One region of the Spirosoma aureum genome, then DNA from elsewhere that is predicted to be linked to it. Evidence: riboswitches for the same ligand, from Rfam matches in the RefSeq annotation. Region 1 holds a riboswitch; the other holds the start of a gene.
What was found. Region 1 has a riboswitch for thiamine pyrophosphate ahead of thiS (sulfur carrier protein ThiS). Riboswitches for the same ligand answer to the same signal wherever they lie in the genome.

Region 1 (7,531 bases):
GAATTCAAAGCGTGCCTTACTCAATGCGTTATCGCGGTACTGCGCTCCCGGATGTCCTTTCGCCAGATCGGCTGCGTGAGCCGCAATCTTATAGGTGATCACGCCGTCTTTTACGTCCTTTTTATTCGGCAGACCGAGGTGTTCTTTAGGGGTCACGTAACAAAGCATGGCCGTACCGAACCAGCCGATCATGGCCGCACCGATGCCCGACGTAATGTGGTCATAACCAGGGGCAATGTCGGTTGTCAGCGGGCCGAGGGTGTAAAAAGGTGCTTCCTCGCAGCACTGCAACTGTTTATCCATGTTCTCTTTGATGAGGTGCATCGGCACATGACCGGGGCCTTCGATCATCACCTGCACATCGTGCTTCCAGGCGATTTTAGTCAGTTCGCCCAGGGTTTCCAGCTCGGCGAACTGGGCCGCGTCGTTGGCATCGGCAATGGAGCCCGGCCTCAGGCCGTCGCCCAGCGAAAACGATACATCATACGCTTTCATGATGGCGCAGATATCCTCAAAATGCGTATACAGGAAATTCTCCTGATGATGGGCCAGGCACCATTTGGCCATGATGCTCCCCCCGCGCGACACAATTCCCGTAACCCGGCGGGCCGTCAGGGGAATATACCGAAGCAGAACGCCCGCATGAATCGTGAAATAATCGACGCCCTGTTCGGCCTGCTCAATGAGCGTATCACGGAATAACTCCCACGTTAGGGCTTCTGCCTTGCCATTCACTTTTTCGAGGGCCTGGTAAATCGGAACCGTACCGACCGGTACCGGGCAGTTGCGAATGATCCACTCGCGGGTTTCGTGAATATTCTTTCCCGTCGATAGATCCATCAGAGTATCGCCACCCCAACGGCAGCTCCATACCGCTTTTTCGACCTCCTCTTCAATACTTGACGAGACAACGGAGTTGCCGATATTGGTGTTGATCTTAACCAGAAAATTTCGCCCGATAATCATGGGTTCGCTTTCCGGATGATTGATGTTGGCCGGAATGATGGCACGACCGGCCGCAACTTCCTGTCGGACAAACTCCGGAGTGATGACCTGTTTGGGCGTATTCGCCCCGAAACTCATGCCCGGATGTTGCTGCCAGAGGGCTGATTGATCATTGCGGCTGTCGATGCGCTGGTTCTCCCGAATAGCGATGTACTCCATTTCGGGGGTGATAATCCCCTTTCGGGCATAGTGCAGCTGCGTCACGTTTTGACCGGCTTTGGCTCGATAGGGGTGACGGATGTGGGCAAAGCGCAGGAAGTCAAGTGTTGGGTTGCCCAACCGCTGATTACTGTACGTCGATGAGAAGGCCGCCAATGGCTCCACATCCTCCCGACTGGTAATCCAGGGTTCACGCAGTCGGGGGAGGCCCCGTTGCAGATCGATCACCGCGTCGGGATCGGTATAGGGGCCACTGGTATCATAGACGGTTACGGGGGCGTTGGGCTGGCGGCTCAGTTTAGTGCCCGAATGTACATGCGCTATCGTATCTGAGAGGGTAATCTCCCGCATGGATACGCGGATGTCGTGCAATTGACCCGGCACGTAAATTTTACGGGAGCCGGTCAGTGGCTGACGGGTAATGGCAGGTTGTGCTGGGTGTTCGGTTTTCTGGCTCATGTTATCCTCCCTGTGTAGCTTGTAGAATGGTGACTTTATCGTTTCCCGATAAGATATACTGCGACCAGTCCATGCGGGAAACAATGGTGTTGTTAACGGCTACGGCAATGCCTTTCTGGTCGGCAAGAGCTAATTGGTTCAGCAGACTGCCTAGTGAGGCTGCCGAGGGCATTTCAACGGATTGATTGTTGACTGAAACGAGCATAGTTGTGCATCATGCGCAGAAAAGCACAAACGATAGGGGTAAACCGGGCAGTCTGACAGGGAGGATAAACTGAAGAAGGACGGGAAACAATGCATGCGGCTAACCAGGCCTGCAATCGTCCAGAAAAAACCTTCTCGCTTTTCCCTCCGCAGGTATTATCCTGTTCAGGTTCAAAGGGTAGTATCTCAGCCCGGTCTGGGCACCCCTAAAGCTTCGCTTTTCAGCGAGACAAATGTAGAAACGTTTTCGGGATTATCGAGAATCTGTTTCGGATAAATACCCTGTAGTCAGTAAAAACAAACTAATTTAGCCTTACGAATACTGAATAGCCATAAAATTTACCCGTAAGTATTAATGACGACACGACGATCGTTTCTAAAAAGTGCCGGAGGCAGTGCTGCACTAGCCACGATGAGTCCGGCTGCTATAGCCTCGGTGAATAGGGTTGAAGCCAATAAAGCCCCCGGCGAGGATTTATTTAAACTGGGCATGGCCGGGTACACCTTTGTTAATTTCAACCTGGATCAGTCGCTTGAAATGATGAAGAAAACGGATGTACACTATTTGTGCATCAAGGATTTTCATCTGCCCTTAACGAGCACACCCGAACAAATCACGGCTTTTCACGAAAAGCTGGCCAAGTCAGGGGTTACGGGTTATGCCGTTGGTCCAATCTACATGATAACGACCCAGGAGGTCGACAATGCGTTTGCGTACGCCAAACGGGTTGGGGTAAAACTCATCATCGGCGTTCCGAATACAGAGTTATTGCCCTATGTCGACAAGAAAGTGAAGGAGTATGATTTCCGGTACGCCATTCACAACCACGGGCCTGATATCGCACTGTATCCCAATGCGGTGTCTATTTACAGTGCCATTAAGGACCTGGACCCCCGAATCGGTTTCTGTTTTGATATGGGCCACGACCGGCGCAATGGCGACGACCCCGTTGCCGATCTGCAAACATACGCCAAGCGCATTTTTGATATCCATCTCAAAAACGTAACGGCGGCTTCCAAAGAAGGAAAAACCTGCGAACTGGGCCGGGGCGTCATTGACATACCGGCTTTTGTTGAGATGCTGCGGAAGGTGAAATACGAGGGCAGCTGTAGTCTGGAATACGAAAAAGATATGAAAGACCCGTTGGCCGGGATTGCCGAATCGGTCGGTTATTTCAAAGGCGTTTGTGATGCCTCCCGCAAACGGAAGTCGTAGCCAGTTTGCCCAATGACTAACAACCTGTAATTAATGGAAAATTCAAGACGAGAGTTTATCAAGAAAGCGGCCCTGAGTACGGCTGGGCTAACCGTTGGCGGACTGGCAACCGGCATGTCGGCCAAGAGCTATGCTAAAATAATTGGTGCCAACGAGCGGCTGAACGTTGCCATTGCCGGATTGGGACGTCGGCTGGAGGCCTATTACGAACCGATCTCCAAAAAGAACAGTAATGTCGAGCTGGTGTACCTCTGCGATGTGATGAAGAAACAGCGGGAGTCGGCACTTCAGAAGTTTTCGAAGCATATCGACTACAAACCGAAGCTGGAAAACGATATCCGGAAGGTCATCGCCGATAAAAATGTGGATGTGCTCATCAATGCAACGCCTGATCACTGGCATGCCCCCGGCACCTGGCTGGCCATCCAGGGCGGAAAGCACGTGTACGTCGAAAAGCCGTGCAGTCAGAATCCCCGCGAAGGTGAACTGCTAGTCGAGTTTCAGAAAAAATACAATAAAGTCGTTCAGATGGGCAACCAGCAACGCTCGGCGCTGGAATCCATCGACATCGTCAACCAGATTCACAACGGGGTGATTGGCAAGGCCTATAAAGCCGTGGCATTCTATGCCAATAACCGGGGTGAAGTCCCCATTCCAAAGAAAGCACCCGTTCCGGATGGCCTCGACTGGGATTTATTTCAGGGGCCAGCTCCCCGCACTGACTACACGCACGATACCTGGGATTACAACTGGCACTGGTATGGCTGGCTCTACGGAACGGCCGAAAGTGGTAATAACGCCACCCACGAACTCGACGTGGCCCGCTGGGCGTTGCAGGTAGAATTTCCGGAATATGTGACCGTTGAGGCTGCCAAGCGGTATTTCCCGGAAGATGGCTGGGCTGTTTATGACACGATGGATGCGACGTTCCGTTTCCCCGGCGACAAAATCATCAAGTGGGATGGCAAGAGCCGGAACGGACACAAAACATACGGCAGCGACCGGGGAACCATTATTTATGGAACCAACGGCACGGTGTATGTCGATCGGGGCGGGTATAAACTGTTTAACCGCGACGGCAAAATGATCAAGGATAGTAAGGCGACCGGCTCAGAAGCGGGAACAGCCCTGGGCGGTGGTGGCGATATGACCACCCGGCATATCCAGAATTTCTTCGAGGCAATCCGGGGGAAAGAGAAGCAGAACTCGACGATTGAAGAAGGAGCCCGGAGTACGCTGCTCTGCCACCTGGCAAACATTGCTTTCCGGACCAATAAATCATTCGCAATTGACTCGAAAAATGGCCATATTCAGGATAAGGACGCCATGAAACTGTGGAGTCGTGAGTATGAAAAAGGCTGGGAACCCAAATTATAAGTGCCGTTTACCGGCATGAACTGAGATTGGTTTATACACACAGAAACCGGGCAGCCGCCCGGTTTCTGTGTGATGGACTCTATTGAACAAAAAACAGAGTAAAGAAGGAGTTAACCGGTCATTGGCGGCTCGTTTTTTGCCGATTCTGAATTGCTTTATCGATTACCTGCATGGTCGAGGCTTGCCGCTGGTGCACAAAATCCATCGAGGTCGCCACTTTTTTCTTCGCTCCTGCATAATCCTGATGGATTAACCGCAGTTGCTTCGTCCAGTCGTTGGCTGACGATTCGTCAACCTGAACGAGCCAGTCGGGTAAGCCAATGTCGCGGAACATCCATGCCTTTCGCCCGTGTGAGGGTGGCCAGGCGTGTAGAATGGGTACGCCCAGGGTTAGTCCCATGATGAGCGAATGGGGTTCCATCCCAAAAATAGTGTGCGCACGGGCGTAAACGGACATGGCCTCGTCGACATTCCAGAACGTATCCCGCCAGACGACATTCGCTTTTACATCATCGGGTAACTGATCGTAGAGGAAGCTTTTGGCGGTTTCGATTTCTTTGATTACCTCGGGAGCCAGCAGCACCTTCAGCCCCGTATCGCGCACCCAGTTGGTGATCATCGCCCGAATTTTAGCCATCCGCTCGTTGTCCTGCTCCTGTAGCTCAGCAACCGATTTGACGAGGTCGATGGCATTGGATCGTCGGTTGGCGTAGGGCGTGTTGGTCAGGATCACAACGGCCAGAAATTTCTGCGTTTCGAGCCCCGACTTTTTCAGATACACCAGTCCCTTTTCTTCATCGCGTACATTGATCCCAAAACAACCATCCGGCCCGAACTCAAGGACGGGCGTCCGGAACTTGTTTTCTTTCAGGAATTTAAGCGATTCACCATCCCGACAATAAACAAAAGCAGCCTGACTCAGTACATTTCGATAGGCATACATGGACGGGAAATCGAACCGATCGAATGACTGGCCGTAAATGCCAAACGGGATATTATTTTCGGCAGTAGATATACGGTGTCAGGCTCGACATATTCCCCGCCCAGTCTTTGCCATACAGCCCAAAATTCATGGCCATCCCCGAATTGAACAGGAACAGATCGGCTCGCTCAAAGGCTTCCCGAATCTCACCGTCGAACGGTTTTCCCGGTTCGTAAAACTTCCCCCGGATGATTGTCACCTTCGGGAAGTTTTTATGGATAAGCTTTTCGGTTTCTGGGCGCGGGTCGGTATGCCACAGGAGAATTTCGGCGTTGGGAATCGATTGCGTCAGCAGCCGGATGGTGCCGGGCGTATGGCCCTGATCGCCAATATTACCATCGCCCCACGAGGAGCGTAGGATAATGACCGGGTTCTCCTTTTGGGTAACACGCGGCTTCACCGAAGGGAGCAAGGGGTTCTCGTTGGGCCATAACGTTACTGCGGTGGACAGGGCCGATTGCTTGATAAAATCCCGTCTTGATGGCATAGGCTTAGAGTGGCGTCACGTTTTTCTTGAGGAGACCCATTGTTTCCCGCTGTCGCTGTTCCACGAATTTTCGTCCTTTGGCCGCTTTCGATTTGGCGGCTTTCGGATCTTTGGCCATGGCCAGTACAGTCGGAACGTATCGGGCCACATCCTGCTCGTTGTCCATATCGAACAGCCAGTCACCGAGGCCAATATCCCGCCACATGGCCCCCTTGCTGGTTTGCTCGGCAAATCGGCCGACAATAGCCGGAATGCCATTGCCGATGCACATAATGGGCGAATGCATTTCCAGCCCGAACAGGCCCGCCGAGCGGATGTACGTGCTGACCGCTTCATCGGTAATCCAGTACCGGTCGCGCCAGACGACTCTGGGTTTAACATCGTCGGGCAGTTTGTCCAGCAGAATTTCTTTTCCCAGTTTAACCTGGGTTTCGTCTTCCGGGCAAATCAGAATTTTCATCGGTGTTTGCCGGACAATGGCAATGATGGCTTCCCGAAGCGGAGCGTTGTCATGTTCTTTCATCGCCTGATTTCGGGCATTTCTGGTTTCATCGAAGGGTGTTTTTTTGCTGGGGATCTCCCAGTACGGCGTAAAACGGGTGCGGGGTATAACGCACAGAAACTTGCCTTCTTCCAGCCCGTGTTCTTTCATAAAGGCAGTTGCCGCCTGGTCATTGCGCAAATCCACGGCAAAAGCCCCATCGGGACAAAATTCCATGATGGCATTGTTTACCCCATTGGCTTTGGCAAAATCCAGGGAAATCGAGTCCCGGAAAAGGGCGAAGCTGGCTTTGTTCAGTAGGTCAACATCCAGCGGATTAGCCGTGACGACCGCTTTGGGGTCAGGGCTGTAGACACCTGGGAACGTAATGCCATAAACACCAAAGGGTTTGCCTGTTTCCTTGTGCCAGCGCTCGACATCCTTACGGGCTACCAGCGATGGCCCGGACCCATGCAGCAGAAAGACACATTCCCTGAAGGCTAGGGCAATCTCATCGGGTGTTTTGATGATCGGTACGTTCGGAAACCGCCGGCTTAATAACGCATCAACCCCATTGTCGACGCTGGATGGCCATAACCGTACCTGCACATCCGGCAGGTATTTTTCAAGCAGCGTCAATACACCGGGCGTATGTCCAATATCGCCGATATTGACCGTTTGCCAGGACGAGCGAAGAATGATGGATTTTTTAGCGGCCAGTCCGGCTGCGGTTGGTTGGGCCAGTGCCGGAATGCCCGTCAGGAGTCCGATCAGGGCAGGCGTTTGTTTAAGAAACTCTCGACGGTTTGTCATAAAGGAGCGTGGTGAAAACGATTGGTCGTAAACGTCGGAATGTTATTTACCTATTGAGGTCTTTCGCTCAGAGCAGAGCCGTGCCACGGTTTGCTTGACATAATTAGTAACCGTGGCACGGCTCTGCTCTGAGCGAAAGACCTACCATTAATACCCTGGATTTTGTTTCAGATTCGGGTTGGCATCCATATCCGTCTGCGGAATGGGCATCAGCACGTGAAAGGGTTGAATGGTCGCATTGCGGGCGAAACTGTTCTCAGCCTTCACGGCATCGAGCAACCGTCCCGTTCGGATTAAATCGAAGCGTCGGCTGTTTTCAAAGGTCAGTTCCAGCCGTCGTTCGAGCCA
Region 2 (7,531 bases), 4.3 Mb from region 1:
CACTGGCTTCAGGTAGATTGGGGGTAATCACCATCGCCATAGGCAGAAGGTAAGTTTTCAGGGCATCGATAGCTTCATCCTGCAAGAGTTTATCGCCACTTTTGGCTACCATTACGGGATCGAGCACAATAGTTGTTACGCCAAATTCCGTTAACGTTCTGGCGACCTGCTCAATAACTTCCGGTGAGTGAAGCATCCCGATTTTAACGGCATCGGTACCAATATCATTCAAAACAGCTTTCAATTGCTCGGCGATAAAGGCGGGCGGAACGGATAGTATTTCCGTTACCGCTTTTGTATTCTGAGCGGTGAGCGCTGTTAGCACCGACATACCGTAGCAGCCGAGTGCCGAAAACGTTTTAAGGTCGGCCTGAATGCCAGCTCCTCCCCCACTGTCAGAACCGGCAATCGTTAAAGCCCTGATGTATCTTTTCATTTTTACAAAACTCTAAATACTAATAAGTTGGATCAGTTCGCGGGTGGCTTCGTACGGTGACGGATGGCCACAAATAGCTGATACAACTGCTACTCCCGATGCACCGGCCCGAATGACGTCCTGAATGTTGCTGGCTTTTATACCACCTATTGCGAATGTTAGCAAATTTGTCTGGGTGCAAATTTGCCGAAGCCCCTCCAATCCAAGTAAACTGGAGGTATCCTGCTTGGTTCCGGTTGGAAATATGGTTGCAATGCCGAAATAGTCTACATCTGCACCAGCCGCAGCCTGTAATTCAATTAAACTATTGATAGACAGCCCAATGATTTTATCAGGGCCAATCAGCGATCGGACCAGTTGATACGGTATATCGTCCTGACCGACGTGAACGCCGTCGGCATCAATGGCTAGCGCAACATCGGCCCGATCATTGACGATCAGCCGGGCACCGTGAGCCTGAGTAATGCGTTTCAACTTAACGCCAAGTGCAATAAAAGTGCGGGTGGATAACGCCTTTTCGCGTAGTTGCACCCACTTCACTCCTGCCCGGCAGGCTTCTTCAACCACAAAAGGCAATGTATGACCTGCTGCCTGGGCGACTTCGCTATCAGTCACTAAATAGAGTCCGCTCACGATTGCGTTAGCTGAAGCCGATTTGTTATAGCCGCTTCTAATAATTCATAAAGCGAATTAAGAAAGTTGACCTGTAGGCTACCAGGAGCCGGATCCTTTTCAACGGCAATTTCACCAGCAATACCCATAACAGCCATAGCATGCGTAGCTGCCTGGAAATAATCGGCATTTATGGCTGAAAACGCGCCGGTCAAAGCGGTGGCGGTGCAGCCCATGCCCGTTACTTTCGTCATAAGTGGATGCCCATTTTTGATAGTAGCAACCCGTTCACCCAGAATTACATAATCGGTAGCCCCACTAATGACCACCACCGAGCCCCATACCAAACTTAGCCGCTGGGCAGCCTCAACGGCAGCCTCTGAGCCATAAAGACTATCAACACCTTTGGTTTGTGCGTTCAGGCCAGCGAGTGCCATAATTTCAGAAGCATTTCCCCGAATGATTGTAGGAGCGGCTAACTCCAATAACTCTTCGCTAACCCTGTTCCGATAGGCCGTTGCGCCAACCCCGACCGGATCGAACACGATGGGTTTACCTAATGCTTTCGCCCGATGCATGGCGAGCTTCATTCCTGCCACAAACGTAGCATCGAGTGTACCGATATTAACGACCAGAGCGTTTGAAATAGACACAAAATCCTCTACTTCTTCCGGCGCATGAACCATAGCGGGCGATGCCCCCAACGCCAGCAGTGCATTGGCAGTATTATTCATCACTACGAAGTTGGTAATATTGTGGACAAGCGGAGCCTGAGCGCGAATTTGCTCGACGTCGGTCCAGATCAGTTGGGCTTCCTGAGACATGTTGCTGTTAATAAGGTAATAATCAGCAACTTTAGAGGAGAGCGAACGACTAGACGCTAACTTTTCCCTACGGCAGTATAAACGGCATCAGGTAATGAGGGTATTCTCTCAGTCTATCCTGTTTCGGGACAGACACCCCTAAAGTTGTCTGGCAAAGGTATACCATTCCTCCTTTACAATATGAGCTAGTTGATTAGTTTTTACTGTGACAATTTCAAGATGTCTTCAATTCGGCAAAACTATAAGTTAATCGATACCGGCATTTTAGGTATTTTCTAATTTATCACTGTGAGATTGAGCCGCTTATTCAAACAAAATTCATTTTATATTGAACGCCAACATAAAACGAATTAGGGGTTAGCAATGGCCTGACTGAAACCAACGCTAACCCCGAATGCCGGAAACCGGTAAAAGCTACATTTTTAGAACGTAATTTTCAACAGCGCTCCATCACCCATGCTTGTTATGTAAGCGGTATGGGTATTGCTTATTTTCAGATCTGTCGGCATGTTCAGTTTATCGAGTAAAACCGTACTGCTCGTTCCATTTGCCCGTAACAATCGGCCTGTATTTGGCGTAAAGCCCATTGGTCCAAATAGAGCGAACTCAAGCACCAGCGGTTTGCCATTGCCATCGTTCTCTACATCGACCAGGCTGTTGAACGTTTGCTGATAAATTGTGAGTTTTCCAGAAAGGTCCATTTGATAAACGATTGACCGCCCAGCCGGGAAAGGGAAGCCCAGCAATGTAGTGATCAGAAACTGGCGACCATCGTGCGTAATGCTGGTTGGTACAGCCTGAATGAAGGGTGGGCCTGGAGGTGGGCCCGCCGGATTTGGATTTACAATGCCCGGAACTTCAGTAACTACACTCAATTCGCCGGTTTTTGATCGGCGGATGATGGCATTGGCTGCTGCGTCGGTAATGTACAGGGCACCATCAGGACCTTGGGTCAAATTGTATAGGTGTGACTCACCGGTGTCGTTCGTAAAATTATAGGCGAGCACAAATTTGCGAATGTCTTCAGGGATCAGACTGGAAGCCATAATGGGCGATGCGCCTGTTTTGTAAGTGGAGAGATCAAACTTATAAAGCCCCTTCGGATTCAAAAAATAAAGCGTTCCCTCAACGACCAGCAAATGATCGACGGCATCAAGATCCCCCTCCGTGTTGGTTACCGAATAAATGTTGGTAATAATTGGATGCCGTACACCATCTTGTGTGATCTCGGATACACTACCGTCATTATGACCAGTGCCCTGCTCAGCCACAAAAACTCGTCCGCTGGCATCCGTCTCAACACTAATTGGAGCAACCAGATTGGTGGCTAATGTTCGGGGTGTTAACGCGGGAGCGGGGGGAGCGGGAATAATGTGATCCTGACAACTCATAACGAGAAAAAGTGCCAGTATACAAATTGAGCGAGTAATGTTGTAAATCATTTGACAGGAATAGTTAAAGGTGAACAAGGAATATTTAAGTCTATTTTCTGGCAATAATGGTTGTATCCTGATAAGTTAATACTGCATACTACGCACTGTCTGACGAATGAATCATTGATTAAGGCAAGGCTTATTCAGCTCAACGTCAGTAATTATTTAAATCGATCAATGGCCTCCATAGTTGATCGTGACGATCAACTGCCGATTAATCAGGCACTTATTGTTTATCAGAAAGTTATAAACTGTAATTAATGTAAACGAACATATTGAGTAAAGGGTAATTTAATCCCTAAAAATCTTACTCTGCATTTCTTTGATAAATCAAACTCTAAGAATCATTTCCCAAACAGCGCTCATGGGCGTTGAGCTAGAAAAAAAGGGCATACAAACCAGTTTGTGAATGTAATAAGTTCTTATTTATATAGAATCAACGGCTTAGCCAACGGTGATTTCCGATAATCAATTACTTGAATAATATCTTTATTTCGCCAGAAATTCGAAAGCCGAAATTTAGTAAATGGTGAAAGCAGGACCCTGTTTCTGAATCGGTTCTATGCGTTTTATGGCATTCTAATTTACTCGGCCGGGCACCTGAAATCAAAAAAGTCGTCAGCCAACGATACCCGATTAAAGCACCGTTCGCCAACGACTATCGATTATTTCTCCTGTTTGATTACTGCTTCTTTTCCGGCAAAAGCACTAACCGAATAAAGTTCGGCCCGAAGCATAGATTGGCTGCGGCTTTGGTACTTTCGACGGTTACTTTATCCAGTTGTTCATTTTCATGCAATACCTCATCCGGAGCGTCGCCATTGTAGTATTGGTTTTGGAGATAGCCAAGCCAGAACTGGTTATCTTTCAACTGCACTTCGGTTTCACGGCGGGTTTCGGCCTTAAATTTGGCAATATCGGCGGGCAATGCCCCTTTCTCCTTCAGATCATTGATCAACTCCTGCGTTTTAGCAATGAGCTTTTCGACGTTTTGCGGTGCGCAACCGAAGCTAATCCGGAACGTATACCGCGATACTGGGTATTTACTGTAGGCCGCACTGGCCCCAACACCATAAACACCGCTTTCCTCTTCCCGTAATTTTTCGATGAGTTTGATTTCGAGTACTTCGGCCAGCGCGTCCAATTGCGTTGTCGTTTCCGACGACCAGTTTAAATCGCCACTATATACCAGTTGAACGGAAGCTTTCGGATCGACTCCCCGATAAACAGTCTTGCTGATCTGCCCCGATGGAATACGAATACCCAGGTCTTTAAATTTCTCGGTTGCTTCGGTCGCTGGCAAACCCCCGAGGTACTTCTCAACCAACGGCTTTAGCTGATCTTCTTTAAAATTACCGACAAAATAGAATATAAAATCGCCCCCATTGGCAAACCGCTCCTGATAGATTTTCACCGCTCTGTCCAGATCTATTTTGTCAAGATCTTCGGGTTTAAGCGGTTGCCGCCGGGGGTTGTTGGCCCCTAGCGTTACCTGTACCGTGTCCTGAAATACACGTGCTGGCGTTGGCGTATTGATCTGGTTCTGCAAAGCGCTTCGCTGGTTCGACAGGAACCCTTTTACGACATCAACATCCTTCCGAGGCTGGGTAAAATAGCTATAAAGCAGTTGAAGTGCGGTTTCCAGATCTTTGGGAGCTGCGCTACCATTAATGCCTTCGCTCAATTCGCCCACAAATGGAAAAACGCTTACCTGTTTGCCTGACAGAAACTTGCCCAACTGAATCTGGTTATAGTCGCCAGTCCCGCCCATAGCCACGAGCGTAGACGAAAACCGGGCCGACATGAAATCAGTCAGATCATAGAGCGACGTGCCACCGAAACTACTACCCGAAAACAGAATCTGGTCGTTTTTAAAATTGGTCGGCTTCAGTACTACCCGAACTCCGTTTTTAAGTCGCCACTCAGTCACGCCAATATCCTTGATTTGTTTTTCGTTCACCACCGGCGAACCAGTTGGCAGCTTTGCTAACAAGGGGCTGTCAAGTGTTTTGTCTTCATAAGCGGTCAGGCCCTTACCCGCATTGTCTACGTAGCCCAGGATCTGCTCAACGGTAGGCAATTTTGCTTTGTCTTTTTCAGGAGCCAGAACAATAACCGCCCGGTTATCATTATGAATAAATTGGTCGACCAGTGTATTCACTTCGGCCAATTTGATACCATCCTGTTCTTTCTTGAGAAAATTGTAATAAAACTCAATACTCGTGTATGGTTCTTTGTCCGTAAAATTCTGAACGTATTCATTAACATAATTGGCCGATCGGGTTTTGTCGCGTTCACTGTAGGCCTGTTCCACATTTGTCATGAACTCCCGCTTGGCCCGATCCAATTCGGTCGATGTAAAGCCAAACTGTTTTACGCGGGCATTCTCGTCGAGCACGGCCCGAATGGCCTTTTCTACGTTTCCTTCTTTGGCAACGGCAATGGACGTAAATGCGTCCAGATTCCCCAGAAAATCGCTGTAATTACTGTATCCACCCAGAAATGGTGGGTCGGCACGCTGAGTCAGCTCCTGAATCCGGTTGCCAAGCATGGTATTGAACAAACCACGCTTGATGCTTTCCCGCAGATCATTCAGAGTTTTTTCTTTGATTTCAGGTCGTTTGTAAATAACCTGTACCACCGTGTTCGGTTGTTCGGGGTCCGTCAGAATGACAACTTTCGTGTCTTTGTGGGGAGGAATTTCGTATTCTGTACGAGGTTTGGGCGTTTTAACCGCCGGAATTCGCCCGAACTTCTCGCGAATGATCCCTTCTACTTCTTTCGTATCGAAATCGCCAACGGCAATGACTGCCATCAGATCGGGCCGATACCAATCCTGATAAAACTGCCGCAGCGTTTCGGTCTTAAACGTAGTCAGCACCTGCTCGGTGCCAATTGGCAATCGCCTGGCATACTGCGAGTTATTGAGCAGTATCGGAAAGTATTGATCGCGCAGTCGCTGACCTGCCCCGCGCCCGAGTCGTCGTTCTTCCAGAATAACACCGCGCTCCTTGTCTACTTCAGTTGGGTCGATGGTGGCATTATGAGCCCAGTCTTCCAGAATCTGGAATGCTTGCCGAAATACCTTGACCGAATCAGTCGGAACGGGTAACTGATAGACCGTTTCGTCGAAGCCCGTATAGGCATTTAAATCGGCTCCAAAACGAACGCCGGCAGATTGCAGGAAATTAACCAGCTCGTTTTTCGGGAAATTCTTTGTGCCGTTAAACTCCATATGTTCCATGAAGTGCGCCAGCCCCTGTTGATTGTCATTTTCCAGTACCGAACCCGCCCGGATAACCAGCCGCAGTTCAGCCCTATTTTTCGGTTCGGCATTTTTCCGGATATAATACGTCAGGCCGTTGGGCAATTTACCCACTTTTACTGCCGGATCAGTCGGAATTAGACTACTAAGCGTTGTAGTAGCCACTTTAACTGCTGATGATTTGGGCGCAGATTGCGCCAGCACCAGCGTAACACTGAACAATGCGCTCAGTGTGAGCGAAAAACGTACCATTCGGTCGTTTGGGTTGGGTTAATAGATCTGAAACTGAATTATGGGATAATAACGCTGAGGAGAGTTGAAACGTCTATCGCTTCCATACTAACAAAATTGCCACTGCTATTGACACGATAACAGAAAACCAGCAAATAATAATTACCCATCGCATCGGGATTTCCCACATCGGCGGATGCGTCAGTTGGGTTTCTTCATCAACTTCAACGACACCATAAAAATTACGGACACAAAAGTCATCCCAATCGATGTAATCAACAAAACGGGCGAGCGTATCCAGCAAGTCAGGTGATTTTATAGCAGAGGTTCGCCAGAATGCCTCTAAATGCTGCGCATCTACTTGTCGCTGCGTATAGGTAAACACATGCTCACTCAAGCGTACAAAATCCTGCGATCGCCAGTGCGACGATGGCTCCCACAGCAGAATGCGTTCAATTTGATATTTAAGATCAGTAGTGTGCTGATTCACACCTTAATAATAACATTTTTTCGATACATCCACCACAAAATCCCAAACCAGATCAGCACGAACGTCAGAGCACCCGCCAGCGACGCATTGACAGGATTGCCAAAAAGAGGGACAATGAATGATCGATAGAGGTATTCTTTCAGCCCCACTTCGGTACCATCAGCCTGAGCAACATGAATCATGTTCATGATCCGCGGAATCAGCCCTGACAGGAAGAATACAGTGATCGCATTCACCCCA

Region 2: linked by a shared signal. The riboswitch ahead of thiM (hydroxyethylthiazole kinase) and the one ahead of thiS (sulfur carrier protein ThiS) in region 1 are both predicted to bind thiamine pyrophosphate.

Annotation. Positions count from the first base shown of each region.
Region 1 is NZ_CP050063.1:4,881,782-4,889,312, reverse strand. It holds gene thiC (phosphomethylpyrimidine synthase ThiC) at 1-1,623, opposite strand, end outside; gene thiS (sulfur carrier protein ThiS) at 1,625-1,828, opposite strand; TPP riboswitch at 1,953-2,045, opposite strand; gene G8759_RS19285 (TIM barrel protein) at 2,183-3,043, shown strand; gene G8759_RS19280 (Gfo/Idh/MocA family protein) at 3,077-4,420, shown strand; gene G8759_RS19275 (polysaccharide pyruvyl transferase family protein) at 4,539-5,402, opposite strand; gene G8759_RS19270 (hypothetical protein) at 5,416-5,889, opposite strand; gene G8759_RS19265 (polysaccharide pyruvyl transferase family protein) at 5,894-7,183, opposite strand; gene G8759_RS19260 (RagB/SusD family nutrient uptake outer membrane protein) at 7,331-7,531, opposite strand, start outside.
Region 2 is NZ_CP050063.1:327,066-334,596, forward strand. It holds gene thiD (bifunctional hydroxymethylpyrimidine kinase/phosphomethylpyrimidine kinase) at 1-436, opposite strand, end outside; gene thiE (thiamine phosphate synthase) at 449-1,069, opposite strand; gene thiM (hydroxyethylthiazole kinase) at 1,066-1,872, opposite strand; TPP riboswitch at 1,920-2,022, opposite strand; gene G8759_RS01380 (ScyD/ScyE family protein) at 2,295-3,263, opposite strand; gene G8759_RS01385 (M16 family metallopeptidase) at 3,988-6,822, opposite strand; gene G8759_RS01390 (hypothetical protein) at 6,896-7,291, opposite strand; gene G8759_RS01395 (acyltransferase family protein) at 7,288-7,531, opposite strand, start outside.